2 regions of the Sphingomonas sp. CFBP 13706 genome follow, and region 1 is predicted to be linked to the other one. Evidence: riboswitches for the same ligand, from Rfam matches in the RefSeq annotation. Region 1 holds a riboswitch; the other holds the start of a gene.
What was found. A riboswitch is a leader RNA that binds a small molecule or an ion and turns the genes downstream of it on or off. The one in region 1 is predicted to bind fluoride.
Positions count from the first base shown of each region.

Region 2: it holds a riboswitch for fluoride, as region 1 does, so the genes downstream of both, IFS44_RS20850 (voltage-gated chloride channel family protein) here and IFS44_RS18460 (voltage-gated chloride channel family protein) in region 1, are expected to answer to the same signal.

Region 1 covers NZ_JACYVM010000015.1:24,484-37,592, forward strand. Annotated here, with positions in the region: gene IFS44_RS18440 (hypothetical protein) at 1-669, shown strand, start outside; gene IFS44_RS18445 (hypothetical protein) at 666-1,106, opposite strand; gene IFS44_RS18450 (sulfite oxidase) at 1,503-2,588, shown strand; gene IFS44_RS18455 (YidH family protein) at 2,588-3,028, shown strand; fluoride riboswitch at 3,269-3,345, shown strand; gene IFS44_RS18460 (voltage-gated chloride channel family protein) at 3,369-4,733, shown strand; gene IFS44_RS18465 (hypothetical protein) at 4,744-5,220, opposite strand; gene IFS44_RS18470 (molybdopterin-dependent oxidoreductase) at 5,234-6,478, opposite strand; gene IFS44_RS18475 (TDT family transporter) at 6,586-7,737, opposite strand; gene IFS44_RS18480 (LysR family transcriptional regulator) at 7,734-8,606, opposite strand; gene IFS44_RS18485 (malate dehydrogenase) at 8,695-9,678, opposite strand; gene IFS44_RS18490 (hypothetical protein) at 9,725-10,894, opposite strand; gene copM (CopM family metallochaperone) at 11,039-11,536, shown strand; gene IFS44_RS18500 (YncE family protein) at 11,533-12,951, shown strand.
Region 2 covers NZ_JACYVM010000028.1:2,772-15,057, reverse strand. Annotated here, with positions in the region: gene IFS44_RS20910 (CPBP family intramembrane glutamic endopeptidase) at 1-458, shown strand, start outside; gene IFS44_RS20905 (c-type cytochrome) at 948-1,430, opposite strand; gene IFS44_RS20900 (molybdopterin-dependent oxidoreductase) at 1,443-2,678, opposite strand; gene IFS44_RS20895 (TDT family transporter) at 2,768-3,919, opposite strand; gene IFS44_RS20890 (LysR family transcriptional regulator) at 3,916-4,788, opposite strand; gene IFS44_RS20885 (sulfite oxidase) at 4,944-6,002, shown strand; gene IFS44_RS20880 (MgtC/SapB family protein) at 5,999-6,511, shown strand; gene IFS44_RS20875 (anti-sigma factor family protein) at 6,563-7,333, opposite strand; gene IFS44_RS20870 (RNA polymerase sigma factor) at 7,330-7,839, opposite strand; gene IFS44_RS20865 (YncE family protein) at 7,841-9,280, opposite strand; gene IFS44_RS20860 (DUF305 domain-containing protein) at 9,282-9,647, opposite strand; fluoride riboswitch at 9,811-9,887, shown strand; gene IFS44_RS20850 (voltage-gated chloride channel family protein) at 9,911-11,266, shown strand; gene IFS44_RS22505 (DUF190 domain-containing protein) at 11,391-11,663, shown strand; gene IFS44_RS20840 (sulfite exporter TauE/SafE family protein) at 11,880-12,286, shown strand, end outside.

The DNA.
Region 1 (13,109 bases):
GATGAGCTGGGCGATCTTAAGCGGCTCGATTGGCAGGCACCGAAACTACTTGAGCGCCTCCTTGAGATTGATCCGTTCGCAGATAGCACCGTGTTCATCAGGGAAGTCGACGATCAAACGGGTGAGTATCGCGACATCGGATCTGAGGCTCGTCTTGACTTCAAAAAACTAAAAAAGCGATACTACAAGCTCGGCAACGCCCTGCACGCCCCTTCGATTGTCAGCCTATTGAAGGGCGAAGCGAACACGACTGACTGGCGAGCTGAGTGTGGCAACATTATCGAAGTTATTGATGAGGTACTTGCTTCTACCGCGACGGTACCGGGCGGCACTCATTATCCAGTTTTCCAGATGGATTGCGCTTGCGGCACCTTAGTGAAACGCCGAACTGATCCCCTGTTTGTCCATCGTGGCAATCCTGCGAAGGGCGCGGCATCGATCAAGGTTCGTTGCACGAAGTGCATCCAGTCGGCTGAGGTATCGTTAAGCGAGGTCGGCGATCATTTTGAAGTCGTGCTTGATCAACTTGCCTTCGACTGCCCCCATGAGGGTTGCGGCAAGCGAAACGGTATTTGGGAAGCAGAGCTAGAGGACGGCCACAAGATGGATTGCGTTCACTGCAAGGGTGCAATCCTCATGTCGGCGGCGCTCAGGCCGGTCGTCGTTTAGCCCCCCGTGATGGCTTTCCACGACCATTCTAGGGCCTTGCCGAATGCTAGGCTTCCCACAAAAAAAAGCACGAGGCATCCGGGCTGATATATCAGCCGTTCGCGGCCTGCCCGGGTGCGCTCGCGCAATGAGGGGAGGGGAACGGTCGCGAGCCAACGGTCGAACCGGTCGTGATCGCCCCTGTCGTCATTGTAGATGCGATCATGTTCCTCAGCCGCTTGAGGGTCGAGCTTTGCGCCGCCGCCACGCGAAACAACCTTGCCATCCGGGTATATCTGAAGTGCGGGGCCTTCGCCGGGATGGTCGAGCCATATGGCATCTTCAACGTCGGTAATGCTCCAATCAGGGGCATAGCCCTGCTTCACCATTCGGTGAATGCGTCGAAACGTCTCGGTATCGCGCCGTTCCTGTTCGTTGCGTTGTTCCCACTCGTCCACAAGCCGCCCCCCTAGGTGAAAGCTTATCGACGTGGTGCGGGTTCGGGAAGCGCTGGCGCGGACATCATTGATATCATTGACACGCCTCGCCTAAACGCCGGCACGCTGGCTCAGGCGGCGCAAAACACCCGTTTGTCGCGCATCTGCGATGGCGACAGGGTTTTCCGTCATCCCTAGTACCTAGCGACGACTTTTGGGACAAAGCCGTCGTAGCAAGTCCAGCCACATCGCGACGATCTACGGGAAAGGCTGTCTGGCGCTCGGCGCCTTCGCGCGACGGCATAGTGATCGCTCCACCGCCGTCTAGAAAGGGATAAGCTATCGAAAGAGTCTGGGTGACATCGCCTAGCAAAACGATCGATTTCGCTATTGATTTCATCATGGTAGGCCGCTTGCATGACCGCATCCGATCGCGCCGAACAGAATCTGATCCTCCGCTGTCCGGAGCCGCTCAATGCGGAAACGCCCCCGGATAAACTGATCACGTCCTTCCTGACGCCGCAGGCGAACTTCTACATCCGCAGCCACGGACCTACGCCGGAACTGGCCGACGATCATCGTATAGCGCTGGACGGCTTAGTCGACCGCCCGCGCTCCTACACGGTTGCCGAACTTCAAACGGCATTTGCGACCCGGACAGTGACCGCGACCATGCAGTGCGCCGGCAATCGTCGGGCACATCTTCAAGACGTGGAAAAGACTTCGGGCGATCCCTGGGACGTGGGCGCGATCGGCAATGCGGCGTGGACCGGCGTCGCACTGTGCGACGTGCTCGCCGCAGCCGGCATCCAGGACGGCGCGTCGTTCGTCGGCACTACGGGGGCCGACAACGTGGATGTCGATGGTGAGACAGCACCGTTCGGTGCCTCGATCTCGATCGCCAAGGCGCTAGAGCCCGACGTGCTGATCGTCTGGGCCATGAATGGCGAGGCGCTGGCCCCCGAACATGGCGCACCGCTGCGGCTCGTCGTGCCGGGTTATGCGGGCGTTCGTAGCGCCAAGTGGCTGACGCGCATCGAGGTGCGCGATCGCCCGTCCGATGCGCCGATCCAGGCCAAGGACTACAAGCTCTTTCCGGCATCGGTAGCGAAGGAGGACGCGGACTGGGATCGGGGTCTGACTATCGAGGAGATGCCGCTCAATGCTGCGATCTGCGCGCCGGTGGACGGCGCGCATGTCAGCGCCGGCGCGTGCGAAATCGCGGGTTATGCGGTCGCCTTCGGCCGAGCGGTCTCGCGCGTCGAGGTCTCCGTCAATGGCGGCACCGACTGGCTGCAGGCGGAACTGACTGCAAAACCCGATGCGCCTTGGAGCTGGACGCAGTGGCACGTCACGGTCGATCTGTCTCCCGGACTCCACGTCCTGATCGTGCGCGCCGTTGACGGTGCCGGGCAGATGCAGCCCGAACGGCCCGAGGCGATCTGGAACTTCGCCGGCTATCTCTCGACTGCCTGGCATCGCATCGCCGTTACCGCTGGCTGATGGACGCGCCGCACGACGCCGATCGGGCCCATGCGAAGCTGGCGGAGAGCGCGAGCAAGCTGAAGGACAGCGCAGTCCAGCAGGTGGACAGCGCCGACCGTCGCACAGAGCTTGCCGCGGACCGCACAATCCTCGCCGGCGAACGCACCTATGCTGCCTGGGTACGTACCGGACTGGCGGCGCTCGCTTCCGGTATCGGCGCGCGCGCGCTGCTCAAGGACGTCGTGTTCCCGTGGCTGGCGACGGCGACCGGGACCATGCTGATCTTGTTCAGCGCCTTTTGCTTCGCCGCTGCGGTGTGGCGAGAGATGGGCGCAGGCGCCCCGCCGCCACGACCGGACATCAAGCGCCTGCCAGCGACGTTGCTCCTAGTGATGAACGGGTTTCTCATGCTCGTGTCACTGGCCGCGCTCGTCGGCATCTGGACGGCACGCTCGTAGCAGCCATCCCTAGGTTTGCTGCGAGCCGATCAGACCCCGCAGCGCATCCGCGGCTTTCGTGCGGTATCACCCCCTTGTGACGAAGCCCAAAAACGACGTGGGCCAAAGCCGATCGGTCCCGCATGCAGCGTACCCGGGGTCGGTACATAATAACGGGCTTAGATAGACGCTGCCGACTGCCCGGTCCGAGCATTTGCCCGACCAATATGCCCATTGACGGTTGGGGCAAACGTCTCATAGATCGACTTTGGCAATGGATTTCTGCCGGGCAATTTGGCCGAACCGCTCTGATAAGAGCTGATGATTCCTACTTGGCGCCTTCAGGCAGCAAGGAGGAATTGTGCGCGCTACCTTTCGCAATCTCGTCGGCACGCTGAACGTCGCGGCATTCATGCGCGATCGTCACGACCATGCGATCTCTGTCCTGCGCTGGGCGCTGATCTTGCTGCCCATGGCGGCACTCGTCGGGACGCTATGTGCGGCGTTCCTGCTGAGTCTCGATACCGTTACGCGACTGCGGTTTGCGTCGCCTTGGCTGCTCTATCTGCTGCCGGTGGGCGGGTTCGTTGTCGGATTACTGTACCATCTCACCGGGCGCTCGGTGGAGGGCGGCAACAACCTGATCGTGGAGCAGATCCACGAGCCTGGTGGCGGGGTGCCTCTGCGGATGGCGCCGCTCATCTTCTTCGGCACAGTGGTGACGCATCTTTTCGGTGGCTCGGCCGGACGTGAGGGCACCGCCGTCCAATTGGGCGGAAGCCTTGCCAGCGGTTTCGGCCGCGCGCTCCGCCTCGATGCGGGCGGCACGCGCATCCTGTTGATGACGGGTATCGCAGCCGGGTTCGGCGCGGTCTTCGGCACGCCGATCGCAGGCGCGGTCTTCGCGCTCGAAGTGCTGGCGATCGGCCGCGTCGAATACTCCGCGCTAGTGCCTTGCCTCGTTGCGGCGCTGGTCGGAGATTGGACGTGCCTCGCCTGGGGTATCCATCACGGTGTCTACCCGATCGGCGCGTCGATACCGGTCGATGCGCTGCTCGTGACGGAGGCAGGTGTTGCGGGGATCATATTCGGACTGGTTGGTCTGGCCTTCGCCGAAGCCAACCACCTGGTCGGGGGATGGCTCAAGCGGATTGTTCCCTATGGTCCGCTACGTCCAGTGATCGGCGGGGTCTTCGTTATCGCGCTCGTCTTCTTGTTCGGCACGCGCGACTATCTGGGCCTGGGTGTCCTGGCAGCGAGGCCCGACAGCCTTACCATCGCCAGCTTCTTCGGACCGGACACGCATCCGTGGAGTTGGGCGATCAAGCTCCTGTTTACCGTCGTTACGCTCGGCGCGGGTTTCAAAGGCGGTGAAGTCACGCCGTTGTTCTTCATCGGCGCAGCGCTCGGTAACGCGCTGGCGCCTTTCTTGGGCGTGCCGACGGGCCTGTTCGCCGCGATCGGCTTTGTCGCGGTCTTTGCCGGGGCCGCCAATACCCCGCTCGCCTGCACCTTCATGGGAATCGAACTGTTCGGCGCCGGCTATGCGGTGCCGATCGCCGTCGCCTGTTTCGTGGCCTATCTCTGCTCGGGCCACAACGGCATCTACCTGTCGCAGCGCGTTGCGATACCCAAGGTGCCCGCGAACGGCCTTGCCCCCAATGCAACACTGCGCGAGACACGTACACGCTGCACAGCACTTCGCGCGCAGAACCGCGTGCCGTGAGTTGATGGGCCTAGCCTGATCCCCCCGATACGTCGGGCGCAGCCTTCGGATCGGGGTCTTGCGCCTTGCCCTTCGCGGCGCCCGGCTGCTTTGCGCTCATGGCGGTCAGATAAGCAACGATCGCCGGCACGTCAGCCTGTGCAACGGGAGCCTTGTAGACCTCGCGCATCTTGGTGACCTCCGCGGTCCACTGATCGGAAGAGAGTGGCGGCTGGTTCAGCGCCATGCTCGCCGAATGACACGAGGTGCAGTTGGCGTTGATGACGTCGGCATGCGGGCCGGCGGGATATTGGCCTTCGTCGGTCGGGAGATCGACTGTAGTGGACACCAGCGAGAAGCCGCGCGCCGAGACGCTTGGCGGCGGTGGTGCGGTCGGGGCGGCAGGCGGCGGGGCGACGCGGCTGTTCGGGGCACCGATCGCGAGCAGAAGAACGACGGTCGCGCCGACGAACCCGAACGACAGCGTGCCGATGGAAGGCGTTTTCATGGGGGAGCGCTCCTCAGCCGACGACGATGTTGGTGGTTTCGATGTTGCCGCGCATGAACCCGCCCGGGTTCCAGATCGGCGTCATCGGCTGCGCGATGCCGGCGGTGTTCCAGCAGCGCGACATCAGTCTGGTCGGACCCGCATGCGTGAGCGGCACCTGCGCGTCCCAGCGGCGGAAACTGTATTTGCCGTGATCGGGGCCGAGCGTCGTCTTGTACCAGGTCTTGCCGTTGTCGGTCGACACATCGACCTTGGCGACGCCGCAATCGCCGCCCATCGCAATGCCGCCCAGCGGGATCGACCGGTCGAACGCGATCGCCTGCCCTTCGTCGAGGCTCGTGACCCAACTGCGCGGGATCATCTTGTTGATCGGGACGGCCGGGAAATCCTTCTGGCCAGGCCGCACGTTCGCGCCTGGAGTGTCAGGGATCTTGTACGCCTTAGCCATCCAGTAACCGTCGTCGGGCGCGGCAAGCACCTCGATGTCGTTCAGCATCTTGACCCAATAGGTCGAATACCAGCCGGGTACGATTAGCCGGACCGGGAAGCCGTTGAGGAGCGGCATCTGTTCGCCGTTCATCCCGAAGGCGAGCATCACTTCGCCGTCGCGTGCGTGGTCGATCGACAGCGACTTGGCGAAATCCGGTGCGCCCGCAACCACCGGCTGGTCGAGCGCACCGAACCGTACCGCGACCGCGCCCGGCTTCACGCCGGCGATGTCGAGCACATCGCGCAGCCGCACGCCTAGCCATTTGGCGTTGCCCATCGCCCCGTGGCGCCACTGCGCGCCCGCGACGGGCGGCTGGAACAGCGCACGCGAATTGCCCGAGCATTGGTTGATCGCCGCCAGCTCGACGCGCGGCAGCTTCAGCAGTTGCGCGAGCGAGATCGACAGCGGCCGCGTGACCGCGCCGTGCACCTTGATCCGGAATGCCTCGACATCGATCGCGGTCGGAATGTCGGCCCAGTGCCAGCGGACGAAGAACTGGTCGTTCGGCGTAAAGACGTCGCCATTGAACACGCTCATCGGCGTTTCCAGCAGCGGCGGGTGGATCCGCTGGAGGATCATGCTGCCCTTGCCGGGGAACGCACTGGTCATCGGCCGTTCCGATGGGCCACCCGGCAGATGCAGGTCGACCATGCTCTGCGCCAGCGCGGGTGCGGCGATCAGCGCGCCGCTGCCGATCGCAGCCTCTGCGAGAAAGCGACGGCGGTTCGTCTCCTGCGCCAGTTTCATATCCAGGCTGTCCACCAACATTCTCCCGTTTCTGTCATGATCTGTATGCGCGACCTGTCCGCCGGTCTGCCCGGTACGGGTCGATCGGATGCGCCGGTTCGATCCGGCAGGACGATCAGTTCGGCCCTTTAATTGGCTTGGGCGATGCAGGGCGACACGAACAGGTTTCCGCGCCAGCCGCCTGCGACCGTCTTGGCGCCGACCAGCAGCCACATCGCGGCGAGTGCGATCGTGAGGACGGTGCCGACGATCCCGAAAAAGCCGAGCTGGAGCGTCGTGCTGAGCTTGAAGGTCGCGACCGTGTAGACGCCGAGCGGGAAGGTATAGCCCCACCACCCAAGGTTGAACGGAATGCCCGCGCGCCAGTAGCGGATCGTGATCAGCGTCGCGAGCGCCAGCCACCACAGGCCGAAGCCCCAGAGCAACAGCCCGGCGATCGTGCCGATTCCTTGCGCCACTGCGCCGATCTGGCCGAGGCCGTTGGCGGCGAGGATCGCGGGCGCGTCGCTACCGAGCACCAGCATCCCGAGCGCACCGGTGCCGATCGGACCGAGCGCGAGCCAGCTCGAGGCGGCCATGCTCTCGTGCGGCAGCTTGTGGAGAGCCATCCGCAGGATCAGGATCGCAAGAATGCCGAACGCGACCGGCACCGAATAGGCCCACAGGACATAGGAGGTCGCCAGCACAACGAACTGATGATGGGCGTCCGCCAGATGCGGTGCGAGCAGGCCTCCGCTCGCGCCTGCGACCTCGGCCGCGACCACTGGCAGGAGCCACACCGCGGTCATGCCGTCGAGCGAATGTTCGTGCCGGGTAAACATGAGGTAGGGGATCGCTACACCGCAGGCGAGCGACATCGCGACGTCGATCCACCACAATGTCTCGGCGATCGGGATCACGCCGGCGCCGAACCGCGGCAGGCCGAACGCCAGGAACCCGTTGATGATCGTCGCGAGGCCCATCGGGATCGTACCGATGAACATCGATACGGTGTTGTGCCCGAAGATCCGCCGCGCCTCGTGCCCGAACATGGTCCAGCGCGCGGTGTAGAGCCCGGCGAACAGCGTGAAGAGCGCGATGTTGAAATACCACAGTGCCTCGCCGACCGGGTGCAGCGATGCGCCGACCCCCGGAACCTGCGGCAAGGCCAGCGCGAGGATGCCGGTGCCCATCGTCGCGGCGAACCAGTTGGGGGTGAACTGCCGGATCATCTCGCGTGGAGAGTCGAGCCGGCTGAGCGGCTTCAGGCCATCGAGAACGGGTTTCAAATCGGCGGTCACTTGCCAGTCTCCTTGATGAGATCGGTCAGCGCATCGGCCGCCCGGGTACGATAGCGCTCTTTGTGCCTCAGCGCGTAGAACGGACGCCGCGGCAGACCGAGCGGCAGATCGTGCAACGTTCCGGCCGCGATTGCAGGTGCGACGACATGCTGCGACAGGACCGCGACGCCTGCGCCAGCCTCGACCGCGCTGCGGACCGCCTCGTTCGACGGCAGGGTCAGCGCGGTGGTGAGGTCCGACGGATCGACGCCGCGCTGGCGCAACACCTCCTCGAACGACGAGCGCGTGCCCGATCCCTGCTCGCGGATAATCCAGCGCGCGGCGCGGATCCAGTCCTCGTCGATCGTGTCGGCAGCGCGGTTGCTAACCAGCACCATGCGGTCGTTCGCGACCGTCCAATGCGCGAGCGCGGGCTCGTCGATCACACCTTCGACGAAGCCGAGCTCGACTGCGCCGTCGAGCACGCGCGCCGCGGCCCCTTCCGTGTTGTCGATCGCCAGTTCGATCGTGATCGCGGGGTAGCGCGCATGGAACGCCGCTAGCTGGCGGGGCAGCCAATAGCCCGCGATCGTCTGGCTTGCGACCAGCCGCAGTGTGCCGCGCTCCAGCCCGGCATATTCGGCCAGTGCAAGTTCCGCGCTCGCCGCACGGCCAAGGACGGCGCGCGCGTCGATCAGAAACATGCGGCCCGCTTCGGACAGTTCGATCCCGCGGCCGACCCGGTGGAACAGCGGCACGCCGTGCCGAGCTTCTAGCGCGGCGATGGCAGCGCTTGCGGCCGACTGCGTCACATTGAGCGCTTCGGCAGCGCGCGTCATGTGCTCGCGCTCTGCGACACCGACGAAAATCCTGAGTTGTTCGAGGGTCATGCCCGATCTCCTTGCCCCAATGATAGGGAAAGGAGATCAATCGAACCAACCAAAGATTACGGTCATTCCAATCAGATATACCGATTGGTCATTTCAGAATGTCGATAACCGCCTCACGTTCATCGACCAGTTCGGCAATCGTGCGATCGAGCATCGATCGCTGGAACGGATCGAAGGTAAGGCCTTCGATAAGCGCATACCCACCGCTCATGCAGTGCACCGGCACGCCGCACACCAGTCCTTGCGGGATACCGTAGGCGCCATCTGACACCACGCCCATCGACACCCAATTATCGCCTGCGCCGTGCACCCAGTCGCGCAGATGGTCGATCGCTGCATTTGCGGCCGACGCGGCCGAGGACGCACCCCGTGCTTCGATGATCGCGGTTCCGCGCTGCGCAACGGTGGGGATCAACGTTTCGCGGTACCAAGGCTCGTCTCCGATACGGTCGGCAAGCTTTTGGCCATCGAGTTCGGCATTCCCCCAGTCGGCAAACATCGTTGGCGAATGGTTTCCCCAGACGACGAGCTTCGTAATCGCATCGACACCGACACCCGCCTTGGCCGCAAGCTGTCCTTGCGCGCGGTTGTGATCGAGGCGGATCATCGACGTGATGTTTTCGGCAGGAAAACCCGGTGCGCTTTGCGCAAGGATCCAGGCATTTGTGTTGGCGGGATTGCCGACGACCAGGATCTTGGCGTCGCGTTTGGCCACTGCGTCCAGCGCTGCGCCCTGCGTCTTGAAGATCGCTGCGTTGGCAGCGAGCAAATCACGGCGCTCCATGCCCTTCGAGCGGGGACGAGACCCGACCAGCATGGCCGCATCGATGTCCTTGAAAGCCACCATCGGATCATCAGTAATGATCAAATCTGCCAGCAGCGGGAACGCGCAATCCTCCAGTTCCATGACCACGCCGCGTACTGCGTCCATCGCCTGCGGCACGTCGAGCAGTTGAAGGATAACGGGCTGGTCCGGTCCGAACACGTCACCCTGCGCGACCCGGAAGAGCAGCGAATAGCAAATTTGTCCTGCGGCACCGCTGATCGCGATCCTGACGGGGGGCTTGGTCATTTTGGAAAGGGCTTTCGTTGGAAGATTACAGACGGTGTAAGACCGATCAACGCGCCGCCAGGGCAAGCGCCGCATCGCGCCCGGATGGCACTAGATTGGCGAGACCTTTTCCTGATCGCACGGCACCAGGAACGTAGATCAGGCTTTGCGCATCCGTACTGATCGGGATCGTCGACGCGGTGGTGTACGTCAGCGTGTCGATCCCAGCGACCTTGTTGGTTCCGGCCAGGCTGGCATAGATCCTCGTACCATCGCCCGACGGCCAAACCGCACTCGGAGCCGCTTGTAGCGGGATGGTTGTCACAGCCTCCAGGCTGTCGGTTCTATAGACCTTGATTGCAGGTTGATCGCCGCCAACGCTGACATAGGCAAAGGAATCGTCCGCGCGCTGGGCGAAGTTGACCGCGCCCGTTGCTGGACCAGTGTTTATCACTTCGCGTACCGCAAACGGCGGTTTGGCAGCAAAGACCGTGGTCGTGCCGCTCTCGCGGCGTGTTGACCAGATTTGTTTGCCATCTGGCGAGACCGCGATTGCTCCCGCACCTGCACCGTTGCTGGCAACGTGTCCGACGACGCGCCGATGCTCGACGTCGACAACCAGGATGGACGGCCTTTCAGTAAGCGATACAAAGGCATAACGTCCGTTTGGCGACAGGATGGTCGCGCCCGCTCCGCCACTTGCTGGTACGCGGGTGATCTCCCGCGCGGTCTTAGGATCCACGACCGCGATGGCATGTTCATCGCCGAGCGAAACCCAGAGTTCGTGCCCATTGGGCGTAAACGCGACGGCGGTAGGCGACGTCTGGAACACGGTCCGGCCTCGTTCCGTGTTCGTGGCCAGATCTACGAGCGTCACACTGTGCTGCGCTAATGCCGATACCGCCAGGGTCCGCCCGTCACGCGTTGCAGCCAGGTGCTGGACTTTGGAGCTGGAAAAGCTGGGCTCAGCTATCGCGCTTTTGGCGAGGTCGATGCGTCCCAGTTCGTTGCCCGCTGCAGGATCGATGACAACGATCTTCGTCGATGTCGGGTCAGACACATAGATCCGGTCATGATGACTAAGGTCGATATCAGCCTTCGACCACGGTGCCTGAACCGCCTTGATATCGCAGGGAAAGTCGTCCGCCGCAGGTGCAGCCCAATAGGCCTGAGCGATCGCCGGGACTGGCGCTACGGAGGCCAACATCGCGGCAACCAGAACGATCGTGGCTTTCATCGTTTGATCCTTATCGCGGATCCGGCGGGTGATCGTGCCAGTCCGATGCCGCTAGATCGACCGATATGTCCCTCGCGTCCAACGCATAGTCGCGATGGTTTCAATACGAAAACGCGATCATAGATCGCCTACCGTTCTTGTTAGATGATCGGAACGACCATGCTTATGCGTTGGACCGGCGGCTGCGCCGCAATTACTTACGCTGTCACGCTCGGCATTCATCGCTCGCGTGTCATAAATGGGAACACTAAAGGCATGACGATGAAATCTCGCACGGCCTTGCTAACGGCGATAGCCGTGTCCGTATCGACGGGTGCTTTAGCGCAAACGGACGGTTTCGCGTCCGCAATGGATGCGGCGATGGCGCGGATGCACGGCGCGATGATGACCGGTTATTCGAGCGATCCCGATCGCGACTTCGCAAAGATGATGATCCCGCATCATCAGGGCGCGATCGACATGGCCGAAGTCGAACTGCGGTTCGGCAAGGATGAACGCCTGCGCCGGCTCGCCCAGGGAATCATCGTCGAACAGCGTCAAGAAATCGCGGTGATGCAGGGCATCTTATCCGAAGGCGGCGCGTTGCCGCTTCACACTGAACCGACCGCGACCGGTCACCCCCATCACGGAGACCGTCCATGAAGCGTTTTACCTTAACCGCCTGTGCTGCCCTGTCTTTTTCGGCCCCGGCATTTGCGCAGCAGGTACCGAACGCGACCCCCGACATCCCTGTTAGCGCGCACGATCGGTTCTACACTTCGGACCAGTTCTCCAACACCGTGTCGGTGATCGATCCGTCGACCAACACGCTGCTCGGCGTGATAAAGCTCGGCGACCAGACCCCCTCGAACCTCAGCCCGCTCTACAAAGGACAGCTGCTCGTGCACGGCATGGGCTTCTCGCCTGATCGCAAGACGCTGGCGGTAATCTCGATCGGCTCGAACTCGGTGACGTTCATCGACACTGCGACCAATGCCGTGAAGCACACGACCTATGTGGGCCGATCGCCGCACGAAGCGTTCTTCCGCCCCGACGGTCGCGAAGTCTGGGTCGCGGTGCGCGGCGAGGATTATATCCAGGTGCTCGACGGCAAGACCTTCGCGCCGACCACGCGCATCCCCGTCCCCAACGGCCCCGGCATGACGATCTTCTCGCCGAACGGAAAATACGGTTACGTCTGTTCGAGCTTCACACCCGAGACCGTGGTGATCGACACCGCCTCGAAGAAGATCGTCGGTCGCGTCAAGCAGGCGAGCCCGTTCTGCCCTGACATCGCCGCGACGCCCGATGGCACGCAGGTCTGGCTGACGCTGAAGGACGTCGGCAAGGTCATGGTGTTTGACGCCAAGCCGCCCTTCGCAGTGCTGAAGACGTTCGATACCGGCGCGATCACCAACCACGTCAATATCGCCCGCAATAAGAACGGCCAGTTCGCCTATGTAACGGTCGGCACCGAGAACGTCGTCAAGGTATTCCGCACTACCGACTTCGTGCAGGTCGCGAGCATTCCGGTCGGCGCGCTTCCTCATGGCCTTTGGCCGTCGGGCGACGGCACGCGGATGTATGTCGGGCTGGAGAACGCCGATTCGGTCGCGGCGATCGATACCGCCAGCAACACCGTCATCGAGACAATTCCGATCGGTCAGGGTCCGCAAGGCGTGGCATATGTTTCCGGCGCGGTGCCGGTAGGCGATGGCCGTGCAAACCTGGTGCCGCTCGCGCAGGCCGGCATGAAGATCCAGCTGACTCTATCCGGGACTGGGCGCAGCCAGGTCACGCTGTTCGATCAAGGCCAGGTCCAGATTTTGCAGGCGGCGGTTGCGGGCCTCAGCCCAAAGATGCCCTATGTCCTTGGACTATCCTCCCACGCTGATGGCAGCGGCGTGATCCAGCCTCTGGCGAAGTTCATGACCAATCCGGCGGGCGGCGCGATAGTAAACACGCTCGGACCGCTCCGCCAGATCGTCAGCGACGCGAAAGGCGACATGCGCCGTTACCTCGTCATTGCTCCGGGCGACCCGATGATGCCGGGCGCTGTCGTTCAGGTGCAAAAATGAGGATTCCGGTGAAACCTGCGATCTCTTGTGCGTATCCGGTATCTTGGTCATGACGCTGGTATAGGCTGCCGCAGCGTTTTGAGACTGTCGGAAAACACATGATTGTTGTGCAGCCGGACGATAGGCCCGGCTGGGCTTCCCGGGCCGGTAGAGCAATG
Region 2 (12,286 bases), on a different contig from region 1:
TCTTCGTCGGGATCGGGCTATCTCTCGCGATCCAGTGGTGGAGGCTTAAGAAAAGCCTCTTGCCGCGAGCGGGCCCGGACCAAGCGCTGATCCCCCGCAACCGTCGCGAAGCCATTCTCGCGCTGTTGCTGAGCCTTAATGCCGGTTTCAGTGAAGAGCTGTTCTTCCGGCTGGCGCTTCCGCTGCTGCTCCTACAGGTCACGGGCTCGCTTGCGGTCTCGCTGGTGGTGTCAGCGTTGGGCTTCGGCCTGGCGCACGCGCACTATGGCTTAAAGGGGATGCTCGCCACCACGGCTGCGGGCGCGCTGTTGACGGTTTACTACCTTCATCATGGATCGTTGATGCGGGTCATGATCGCCCACGCGATCATTGATATAATCGCCTTCTTCATCCGCCCTGCGATCGGGGACTGGATGATCTCGCGTAAAGCGCCGATGTGGGCCGTCGCGGCCTCGTAAGGAGACGGTCACCTGAACTGTACGAGCAGGGCAGATTGTGCGCGCCCCTTGCAAGGTCAGGTTGCATGAACAAATGACTGGTATTGGACTTTGCTGCCGCGCGCTTGATTGTCCGCAACTGGGCGCTTCCGGTCCGTCCGCTTTCCAGACGAATACCGCCCTCCCCGTCCCCCTTCCTGCCGCCTCGCCTCTATATACTTAATTTCCCGCCGGTGCGTTTCAGGTATACCCTCTGCGTTCCTACTCTGGCCGGTCCGATTTCCGCCAAAAAGGGACATTAAGAATTTAGCTCGGATTGGCCCTTTGGTCCGCCTGGAGTCCTAACCAAGGAGGACCAAACGGCACCCTACCAAACGGCACCGATGAAGCTTCATTGAGGGTTGAAGCTCTTCCTTCTGTCCGCTCGCAAGGCAGTGTCGGCGCGTTGCAGTTCACTGCTGGCGACCGTCCCACAAACGATGGTATTTCGGGATTATGGAAGGAGATCGGTTAGCCTGTTCCACCTGAGGCATCGGGAGCCGCCTTGGGGTCGGGATCCTGTGCCTTGCCTGTCGCGGGTGCCGCCTTGTGGCTCGGCATAGCGATGAGATAGGCGACGATCGCGTTGACGTCCTTCTCGGCCACCGGAGCCTTGTACACTTCGCGCATCTTGGTGACGGTCGCCTTCCACTGATCCGCCGATAGCGCAGGCTGGGTCAGCGCCATGCTAGCCGAGTGGCACGAAGTGCAGTTGGCGTTGATGACGTCGGCGTGCGGACCATCGGGGTAGGTAACGTCATCGACCGGCAGGTCGACGCTGGTCGAGGCGAGCGAAAAGCCGCGGGCTGAGACGCTGGTGGGCGGTGCCGGCTCGGATGTCTCGGAGATCGGGGCAGGCGCCTTGCGGCTGCTCGGCGCCCCGATCGAGACGAGGATAATACCGGTCAGGCCGATCAGGCCAGCGGCCATGATGCCGGTAGACGGGGTCTTCATGCTACTCGCTCCTCAGGCCGCGATGATGGTGGTGGTTTCGATGTTGCCGCGCATGAACCCGCCCGGGTTCCAGATCGGCTTCATCGGCTGGGCGACCCCATTGGTGTTCCAGCAGCGCACCATGATCGGGTTGGGACCGCGTCTCAGCGGCACGCGACCATCCCACCGACGGAAGCTGTACCTGCCCTCGTCCACTCCGAGCGTCGTCTTGTACCAAGTGCGCCCACCATCCGACGAGACATCGACCTTGGCGACGCCGCAATCGCCGCCCATCGCGATGCCGCCGACCGGGATCGACGCCTCATAGGCGATCGCCTGGCCATCGGGCAGGCTGGTCATCCAGCTGCGCGGGATCATGCGATTGATCGGCACGGTCGGGAAGTCCTTGGCACCGGGCGCGACATTCGCGCCGGGTGTCGCCGGTATCTTGTAGGCCTTGGCCATCCAATACTGGTCGTCAAGGCCGGGCAGTACCTCGATCGCGTTCAGCATCTTGACCCAGTAGGTCGAATACCAGCCCGGGACGATCAGCCGGCAGGGAAAGCCGTTGAGGAGCGGCAGCTGCTCGCCGTTCATGCCGAAGGCGATCATCACTTCGCCGTCGCGGGCATGGTCGATGTCGAGCGCCTTCTCGAAGTCAGGGGCGTCCGCCACAACCGGCTGATCGAGCGCGCCAAAGCGCACCTGTACCGCGCCTGCCTTGACCCCCGCGAGGTCCAGCACGTCGCGCAGGCGCACGCCGAGCCATTTGGCATTGCCCATCGCGCCGTTGCCCCATTGCGCGCCGGCGACCCGGGGCTGGAACAGCCCACGGCTGTTGCCCGAACACTGGTTGACCGCCGCCATCTCGACCCGCGGCAGGCGCAGCAGTTGGGCGAGGCTAATCGACAGCGGTCGGTTGACGTGGCCGAAGACGTTGAGGCGGAAGCTCTCGACGTCGATCGAGGTTGGAATGTCGGCCCAGTGCCAGCGAACGAAGAACTGGTCGTTGGGCGTGAACACCGACTTGTCGAACACGTCCATCGGCGTCTCCAACAGCGGAGGATGGATGCGTTGGAGGATCATGCTGCCCTTGCCAGGAAAGGCGCTGGTCATCGGCCGCTCGGCATTGCCGCCAGGCAGCTTCAGGTCGACGAGCTGCTGCGCCAGCGCAGGTGCTGCGGCAAGGCCGGCGGTGCCGAGCGCCGTACGCCTGAGAAAGCGGCGACGGCTGGTTTCACTCGCCAGCGCGGCGTCAAAATTGTCCATGACAAGGCTCTCCTGTGGCCAGCCACGCTGGCGGTTCGAAGCGGCGTTCTGCAAGTGATCGGACCGATTGATCCGATCATCAGGGTGGATCAGTTCGGGGTAGCGATGCAGGGCGAGACGAACAGGTTGCCGCGCCATGCTCCGGCGAGTGTCTTGGCACCGACCAGCAGCCACATCGCCGCGAGCGCGACCGTCAGCACTGTGCCGACAATACCGAAGAAGCCTAGGTTCAGCGTCGTACCGAGGCGGAAGGTGGCGACGGTGTAGACGCCGAGCGGGAAGGTATAGCCCCACCAGCCAAGGTTGAATGGGACGCCGGCGCGCCAGTAGCGGATGGTGATGAGCGTCGCGAGCGCCAGCCACCACAGGCCGAAACCCCACAGACAGAGCCCGGCGACGACGCCGATCCCTTGCGCGACGGTACCGACACCGACCAGCCCATGCGCCGCGAGGATCGCCGGCGCATCCGCCCCAAGCACCAGCATACCCAGCGCCCCGGTGCCGATCGGCCCCAGCGCAAGCCAAGAGGATGCCGCCATGCTCTCGTGCGGGAGCTTGTGGAGCGCCATGCGCAGGATCAGGATAGCGAGGATGCCAAACGCGACCGGCACCGAATAGGCCCACAGCACGTAGGAAGTGGCGAGCGTCACGATCTGCGCGTGAGGATCGGTCAGATGCGGCGCGAGCAGCCCGCCGCTGGCACCCGCCACTTCCGCTGCGACGACCGGCAGCAGCCATACCGCAGTCATGCCGTCCAGGCTGTGCTCGTGGCGGGTAAACATCAGGTAGGGGATCAACACGCCGCAGGCGAGCGACATGGCGACGTCGATCCACCACAGGACGTGTGCGACCGGCACGATGCCGTTACCGAACCGCGCGATCCCGAAGGCGAGGCATCCGTTGATGATCGTCGCCAAGCCCATCGGAATGGTCCCGATGAACATTGACACGGTGTTGTGGCCGAAGATGCGCCGTGCCTCATGCCCGAACATCGCCCAGCGCGCGCCATAGAGACCGGCGAACAGGATGAAGAGCGCGATGTTGAAGAACCACAACACCTCGCCAATCGGTTTGAGCGCGGGGCCGATATTGGGCACCTGCGGCAGCGCGAGAGCGAGGATGCCGGTGCCCATCGTCGCGGCGAACCAGTTGGGTGTGAACTGGCGGATCATCTCGCGCGGGTGATCGAGCCTGCTTAGCGGCTTGAGGCCGGTCAGGGCCGAAGGTGCGTCGGCAGTCATGCGACCTGCTCCTTGATGAGGTCCGTCAGCGCGTCGGCCGCGCGGGTGCGATAGCGTTCCTTGTGGCGCAGCGCGTGGAAGGCGCGATCGGGTAACCCAAGCGGCAACTCGACCAGATCGCCGGCCTTGAGCGCGCGTGCGACGACCAATCGCGACAACACAGCGACGCCGGCACCGGCCTCGACCGCGGTACGCACCGCCTCGTTGGACGGCAGCGTCATCGCTACTGTCAGCTGGGCCGGATCAAACCCGCGCGTTCGCAGCACGTCCTCGAAGGTCGAGCGCGTGCCCGAACCCTGCTCGCGGACGATCCAGCGTGCAGCGCGAAGCCAGTCCTCGTCGACGCGCCCGGCGTCCTCATGGCCGACCAGCACCATCGGGTCACGCCCGACATTCCAGAGGGCGAGCGCCGGTTCGTCCACCTCGCCCTCGACGAAACCGAGCTCCGCCGCGCCGCTCAGGATCTGCGCTGCTGCACCTTCGGTGTTGTCGATCGCCAGTTCGACCGCGATCTGCGGGTGGCGTTCGTAGAAGGAGGCGAGCTTTGCCGGCAACCAGTAGCTCGCGATCGTCTGGCTTGCGACGATCCGCAACGAACCACGGGCAAGCCCGGCATAGTCCGCCAGCATCGTCTCGGCATGCGCTGCCCGCCCCAGCACTGCGCGCGCTTCCTCCAGAAAGCCGCGGCCTGCTTCGGTCAGCTGGATGCCACGCCCGACACGGTGAAACAGAGGAACCCCGTAGCGCGCTTCGAGGGCCGCGACCGCGCCGGAGGCAGCGGACTGCGTGACGTTCAGCACCTCCGCTGCCTTGGTGACGTGTTCGCGCTCGGCGACACCGACGAATATTCTGAGTTGCTCCAGGGTCATGCAGCTTATATCGCGCAATCTTATCGATACGACCAACCGTTTGATCCGTTTATTTCAATCTGGATATCGGAACGATCGGTAATCCTTCGTCTGCGATAGTCTTGAAGATTTGAAGCGATCCGCGCGCTTGCGGCGTTGGTTCGTCCATGACTGATATGATCGAGCGCAAATCCGAGCCCTACAACGCCGAGCCGACGCCCGGCGCGCTGATCGAGCGGTTCCTGACGCCGCAGGCGCTGTTCTACGTGCGCAGCCATGGTGCGGTGCCTGATCTGCCTGCCGATCACCGGATCGAGGTCAGCGGGATGAGCATGGAAAGACGCTCCTTCTCGGTGGAGGAGTTGAAGAGCGCGTTGGCCACGCGGACGGTGACGGCAGTTCTCCAGTGCGCCGGCAACCGGCGCACGGATCTTCAGCAGTTCGCAAAAACGTCCGGCGACCCGTGGGACGTGGGCGCGATCGGCAATGCGGAGTGGACCGGCGTACGACTGTCCGACGTACTGGATGCCGTCGGTGCGCCGGATGCGTCCGACCTGTTCGTGGCGTTCACCGGAGCGGACGAGGTGGACGTCGAAGGCGAGGAAGCATTGTTCGGGGTCTCGATCGCCATGGACAAGGCGCGGCAACCCGACGTCCTCATTGCCTGGGCGATGAACGGCGAGCCGCTGACGCCCGAACACGGCGCACCGATCCGCATGGTGGTGCCGGGCTATGCCGGGGTGCGGAGCGCCAAATGGCTGACACGGATCGAGGTGCGCGAGACGCCATCCGACGCACCGATCCAGGCGCACGACTACAAGCTCTTTCCTGCCGATGTGACGAGCGACACCGTCGACTGGAGCCAGGGTCTGACCATCAATGCCATGCCGCTCAACGCCGCGATCTGCGTGCCCGGCTCTGGCGAAAGCTTGCCGGCCGGGGAGGTGCGGATCGAGGGCTATGCCATCGCCTATGATCGCCGCGTCTCTCGGGTCGAAGTGTCGGTAAACGGTGGTCGCGACTGGCAACAGGCGACGTTCACCGATGATCCGGAGGCGCACTGGGGTTGGCGGCGCTGGACCCTCGACGCCACGCTCGACAAGGGGCGCCAGCACCTTGTCGTGCGCGCCTTCGACGACACTGGACAGGGTCAGCCCGAGCGGCCGGATACGATGTGGAACTTCGCTGGCTATCTGTGCACCGCCTGGCATCATGTGCACGTGCTGGTCGAATGATCGAAGCGTCAGCGGCACCGGATCTCGGCTTTTGGATCGATGCGATCGGGCGGCTGGTGGTGGCGACCGCGGCTGGGATGGTGCTCGGCTGGGAACGCTCGCGCGAGAACCGGCAGATCATGGGCTTGCGGACGCTGGGCCTCGTCGGTCTGGCGAGCTGCATCGCCGTGCAGGCGATCGTACACAGTGGCTTGCCGAATGTGAACGCCGATGCCGCAGGACGGGCGATGCAGGGCATTCTGTCCGGCGTCGGCTTCATCGGTGCCGGCGCTGTGCTGCGGGTCGGCCAGGGTCAGGAAGTGCATGGATTGGCGACTGCCGCATGCATCTGGGTAACAGCCACGATCGGCGCGGCAGCAGGGTTGGAGGTGTGGCCGCTCATCATCGGCGGGTTGAGCCTTGCGATGCTCGTACTGTTCGTCGGCGCTCCACTCGAACGTCGCATTCGCGAACGGGCCAGGCTGACTCCGGCAGAGGCCGACCGGAACGATGCCGCGCGCAAGCCGTGATCCCGCTGGTCCGCCCAGTGCCTGTCGGCGCTGAGAACTGGCCAGGTGCTATCAGGACACAAGCGCCGCATCGGCCTGGCGCTGGACCTCGTTGGCGATCGGATGCAGCTCGGCAGCGGGGCGCTCCCCCACCACACTATAGCCGATCCCGTCGACCGCCCATGTGACCCGGCCCATGGTCCCGCTGGACGTGCTGGTCATGCTTGCGCTCTTGTCGATTTGCATGGGCCTCGTCAGCACCGCAAGCTTCGACGCTTGCGGTCCATCATAGAGGAGCAGCGCTGCAGGGCCGTGGGGCGTCGCGACCAATCGCCCCCCGCCATAGCGGTAACCCGCTGTGCTGAGGTCCGGGATGGTCACGCGCTCACCCAATCGGCTGGAGGTCCATCGGATCAGCATGGCGCGCTGGTCGGGGCCGATTTCCGCCGGTCGAATCCGGTCGGCGGCATAGACACGGAAATTGTCGCTCGCCTCATTGGCCAGCGCCGCGATGCCCGCGTGGGGTTCGCCGCTCCACCGCGCGCTCGACCAACCACCGCCAAATCCGACCGCCAGCAGAAGCGACGCGGCGATGGCGAGTTGCCAAGGCGGTTGGCGTTGCCGTCCCCTGATGGCTGCGACGCGCATCGTCGCCGGGATCGGTTCCTCCGCGATGGGAGCGAACAGGGACGCAAGGGCTCGCGCCTGCTCCGCCTGCTCCCGCAAACGGGCATGCACGTCCGGCTGGCCTTCAAGGTAAGCGTCGACCAGACGCTGCCGCTCGGGCGACAGCCTTCCATCGATCCACGCGGCCAGATCGTCCTCTCCGATCGGGCTGGTCATCGAATACTCCTTAATCGTGGCCGTTCACCCTCGCGGAGGAGCGTCGCCAGACGGTCGCGCGCCCGCGATATGCGCGACATCACCGTTCCCAGCGGCACGCCGACGACGGCAGCGACTTCCCCATATGACAGACCTTCGACGGAAATGAGGAGCAGCACCGTCCGCTGCTCCTCGGGCAACGCATCAAGTGCGCGCAACAGGTCTCGGTGGTGCAGGCCTACGTCCTGATCGGCCGGGCGGCCGAGCGCAGCGTCGTCGACGAGGTGGAGCGGAACCGCCGTACCTCGCCGACTGTGCTGCCGCTGATGGTCGACCAACAGATTGTGCAGGATCGCGTAGACCCATGGGCGGACCTCCGCACCCCGTCGCTGGCGCCAGCGCCCGACCGCGCGCTCAAGGCAATCCTGCACCACGTCATCCGCCATCGCCGGATCGCGCAACCACGACCGGGCATAGCGGCGCAGACCGGGGATCAGTGGCTCGATCGCGGCGGCAAGCGGGTCCATCTCAGTCGCGCTGCACCTGCACGATGCGGCCCGGAGCGCCGTTCACCACCTCGGCGACCGCCAGAAAACGCCGGGGTGCCGCGGTGCTGCCTTGAACGATCTGCCGGATCGGACCCGACGCGTTGACGATCGCCGCACCTGCCGGATTGCTCATGAAGTTCGCAAGCGGCTCTACCGCACCGCTGCCGTCCGCGTTGGCGGTGAGCACGAGCATGTAAGGCTTCTTGGGCTGCAAACCGGTAACGGCACTCTGCACGACCTGAATGATGCCCTGGTCGAAGAGGGTAATGCTGCTTGCAGCACCATTGCCGCGAACCGGCCCCATGTTCAGATGCACCGCCTTGCCTGCCGTACCGAGCGGTTGAAGATTGTCGGTGCCGAGGCCTGTCGGAATAGCGTTCGGCACATAGGCGATCGCCTGCGGTGCCTGTCCGACCGGCACGGTGGCAACGACCTTGTTGCCGGCGGTGTCGATCGCGGCAAGTTCATCAGCATTCTCCAGCCCGACATAGATGCGCCGGCCGTCGCCCGATGGCCAGACACCGTGCGGCATCTTGCCGACCGGGATGGTGGCGACAAGCGCGAAGTCGGACGTGCGGAACACCTTCACCGCGTTTTCCCCGCCTACCGTGACATAGGCGAACTGTCCCCTGACCGTGCGGGCGAAGTTGACGTGATTGGTGATCGGTCCGGTATCCAGCACCTTGAGGATCGCGAAAGGCGGCTTGGCATCGAATGCGACCGTCTTGCCGATGTCCTTCAGCGTGAACCACACCTGCTTGCCGTCCGGCGTCGCGGCGATGTTGGGACAGAACGGACTCGGCTGCGCCACCTGTCCGACCTGCGCGTGGGTCGAGACATCGAACACGGCCAGCACCGGATTGAACGAGGAACAGACATAGCCGTATCGGCCATCGGGAGAGAAGATCGTCATGCCCGGACCACCGGGCGTCTTGATGCGACCGGTCTCCTTGTACGTCTTGGGGTCGAGCACGGCGATGTAATCCTCGCCGCGTACCGTAACCCACACCTCCTTGCCGTCCGGCGTGAAGAACGCCTCATGCGGGCTGCGCCCGACATAGGTCGTGTGCTTGACGGTGTTGGTGGCGGTGTCGATCCACGACACGGCGTTGGATCCGATCGACACGACCGCCAGTGTTTTCCCGTCCGGCGAGAAGCCGAGGCCGTGAACCAGCACCTGCCCCTTGTAGAGCGGGGAAAAATTCATCGGCTGCGGATCGCCGAGCTTGATGACGCCGAGCAACCTGTTGTCGGCCGGGTCCGTCACCGACACCGTGTTGGAGAATTGTTCGGATGCATAGACGCGGTCGCGGTGGCTGACAGGCACGTCCTTGGCGTTCCACGGCGCCTGCTGGGCCATGGCAATGCCCGGTGCGGCGCTCATCAGCAAGGCGGCCGAGCGCAGGAAGGTCCGGATCATGTCAGTGCTCCATATGGCTGTGGTAGTCGCCGCCCTGCGTCGGGGCTGGCGTCGAAGGGGGTAGCGGCTGACCAATCGCCAACTTCATGGCGGCGATCTCCTGCTGCTGATCGATGATGATCTCCTGCGCAATGCGCTTGAGCTGCTCGTTATGACCGTAGCGCAGCTCTGCCACCGCCATATCAATGGCGCCCTGGTGATGCGGAAGCATCATTGCGACGAAGTCGCGGTCGACGTCGCCGGACGGCTTGACCATCATGCCCGCCATCATCCGGTCCATCGCGGCAGATACCATGCTGGCGTAGCCATCGGCGGGGGCGGCCGCGACTGCGCCGGTGAGCATGGCCGAAGCAGTCAGACCCAGCATCCAATTTCGTCTACGCATAAGCCTCCGGCGCATCAGTCTCGAAAGCGTAGACGACGCCCGTCGAGATTTATTCCATGGTTGAGCCAATTATTGATCCTCAGCAAAACAATGGTCTCATCGTGACCCTGCCGATGGTTGACCAGGTCGCCGTCGGACAGCATATGCTCGGCACGGCGATGGATTTCCGCCGGGCCATTCGGCCGAACCGCCCTCGCAAGGGTCGATGATTCCTACCAGGCGCCGCAAGGCAGCAAGGAGGAATCGTGCGCGCGACATTTCGCAATCTCTACGACCAGTTCAACATGGCAGCGTTCATTCGCGATCGCCGCACCCATGCCATGTCGGTGCTGCGATGGGCCTTGATCCTGGTCCCGATGGCCGCAATGGTGGGAACGCTCTGCGCGGCTTTCTTGTGGAGCCTCGATGCCGTGACCCGGCTTCGCTTTGCCTTTCCCTGGCTGCTCTACCTGCTGCCGATCGGCGGGTTCGTGGTCGGACTGCTTTACCATCTGACCGGCCGCTCGGTGGAGGGCGGCAACAACCTTATTGTCGAGCAGATCCACGAACCGGGCGGGGGGGTGCCACTGCGGATGGCACCGCTGATCTTCTTCGGCACGGTGGTGACCCATCTGTTTGGCGGTTCGGCCGGGCGCGAAGGCACCGCCGTCCAGTTGGGCGGCAGTCTCGCCAGCGGTTTCGGTCGCGCGCTCAAGCTCGATGCTGACGGCACCCGCATCCTGCTGATGGGGGGCATTGCGGCCGGGTTCGGCGCGGTGTTCGGCACGCCCATCGCAGGGGCGGTGTTCGCACTGGAGGTGTTGGCGATCGGGCGTGTCGAATATCGCGCGCTGGTGCCGTGCCTGGTCGCGGCACTGGTCGGCGACTGGACGTGCCTTGCCTGGGGCATCCATCACGGCGTCTACCGGATCGATGCGCTGGTGCCGGTCGATGCGCTGCTCGTCACCAAGGCGGGCGTCGCCGGGGTTGCGTTCGGGCTGGTCGGTCTCGCCTTCGCCGAAGCCAATCACACGCTCGGCGGGTGGCTCAAGCGCATCGTCTCCTATGGCCCGTTACGCCCCGCCATTGGCGGCATCGCGGTCATCGCGCTCGTCTACCTGTTCGGAACGCGCGACTATCTCGGACTCGGCACGTTGGCAGCGACGCCCGACAGCCTCACCATCGCCAGCTTCTTCGGACCGGACACGCATCCGTGGAGCTGGGCGATCAAGCTGCTGTTCACCGTCGTCACGCTCAGCGCCGGCTTCAAGGGTGGCGAGGTGACACCGCTGTTCTTCATCGGCGCGGCGCTCGGCAACGCACTCGCCCCCATGTTCGGCGTGCCCACCAGCGTATTCGCCGCGCTCGGCTTCGTCGCGCTGTTCGCGGGCGCGGCCAACACCCCGCTCGCCTGCACCTTCATGGGCATCGAACTGTTCGGCGCTGCCTATGCGGTGCCGATCGCGGTGGCCTGCTTCGTCGCCTACCTCTGCTCCGGTCATAACGGCATCTACCTGTCGCAGCGCGTCGCGGTGCCGAAGGTGCCGGCGACCGGCCTCACCCCGAACGCGACGCTTCGCGAGGCGCGGGCACACCGCGCCTCGCGAAGCCCACGCTCCTGATCCCCCCACCAATCGAGGGTTTGTCCATGCCCAATCGTTTCACCGTCCAGCATCGCGAAATCGGCATGCTGCGTATCTACATGAAACCGTCCGACCGAATTGGTGAGCGCAGCCTGCGTACGCTGTGGGCTGCCAAGCCGCTCTATCGCGAGCTAATCCAGACGGCATCATCAATGCCGTCGCGCAACACACGCACTATGGGTTCAGCAACCACGGCCAGATCCGCGAGAACGGATCGGAGGCGGCCGATCCCCATCTGACGATCTGCGTCGAACTCGTCGGCGAACGCGACCAGCTCGACCGGTTCTGCCGGCGACATGGCGACCTGCTCGGCGACAAGGTGATCGTCTACAAGCAGCTGGAACACTGGTCGGTCATGCCGCGGTTCGACCGATGACACCAATGATCGAATATGGGCTGCTGATCGTCGGTGCATTTGCGGCTGCTGCAATCTCGGGTTCGGCCGGGTTTGGCGGGGCACTGCTGTTGCTGCCGCTGCTGATTTAAGTCGTCGGCGTGACCGAAGCGGTGACGCTGCTGACGATCGTCCAGATCATCGGCAACGGTGCGCCGGCCGGGATGGGCTGGGCTGGCGCCAATCCGTTGGCGGCCCGTGTTGCTGTTCCTCTCCGCTGCCATACCGTTCTCGATGCTGGGCGCATTGTCGTTCGCGTCGCTACCGACGGCGCTCGTTGCGCGGATCGTGGGCGTGGCGATCCTGCTGTTCGTCATCCTGAAGGCCACGGGCATGATCGCGTTTAAACCCTCGCGCCGCGTGCTGGTGATCGGGGGCGGTGTGACCGGCCTGTTGTCCGGGCTAGTCGGGAGCGCCGGGCCGCTCGGCGCAGCGGTGTTCCTGAGCCTCGGTTTGCCACCGCTTGCCTATGTCGCGAGTGACGCGGTCGCCTCGATCGTGATGCACAGTGCCAAGACAATTGTTTACGGCGCGACGATCGACCTTGGACCAACCTTCTGGCCGCTGGCGATCGCGATGGGGCTGGCGATGATCGTTGGCACCTG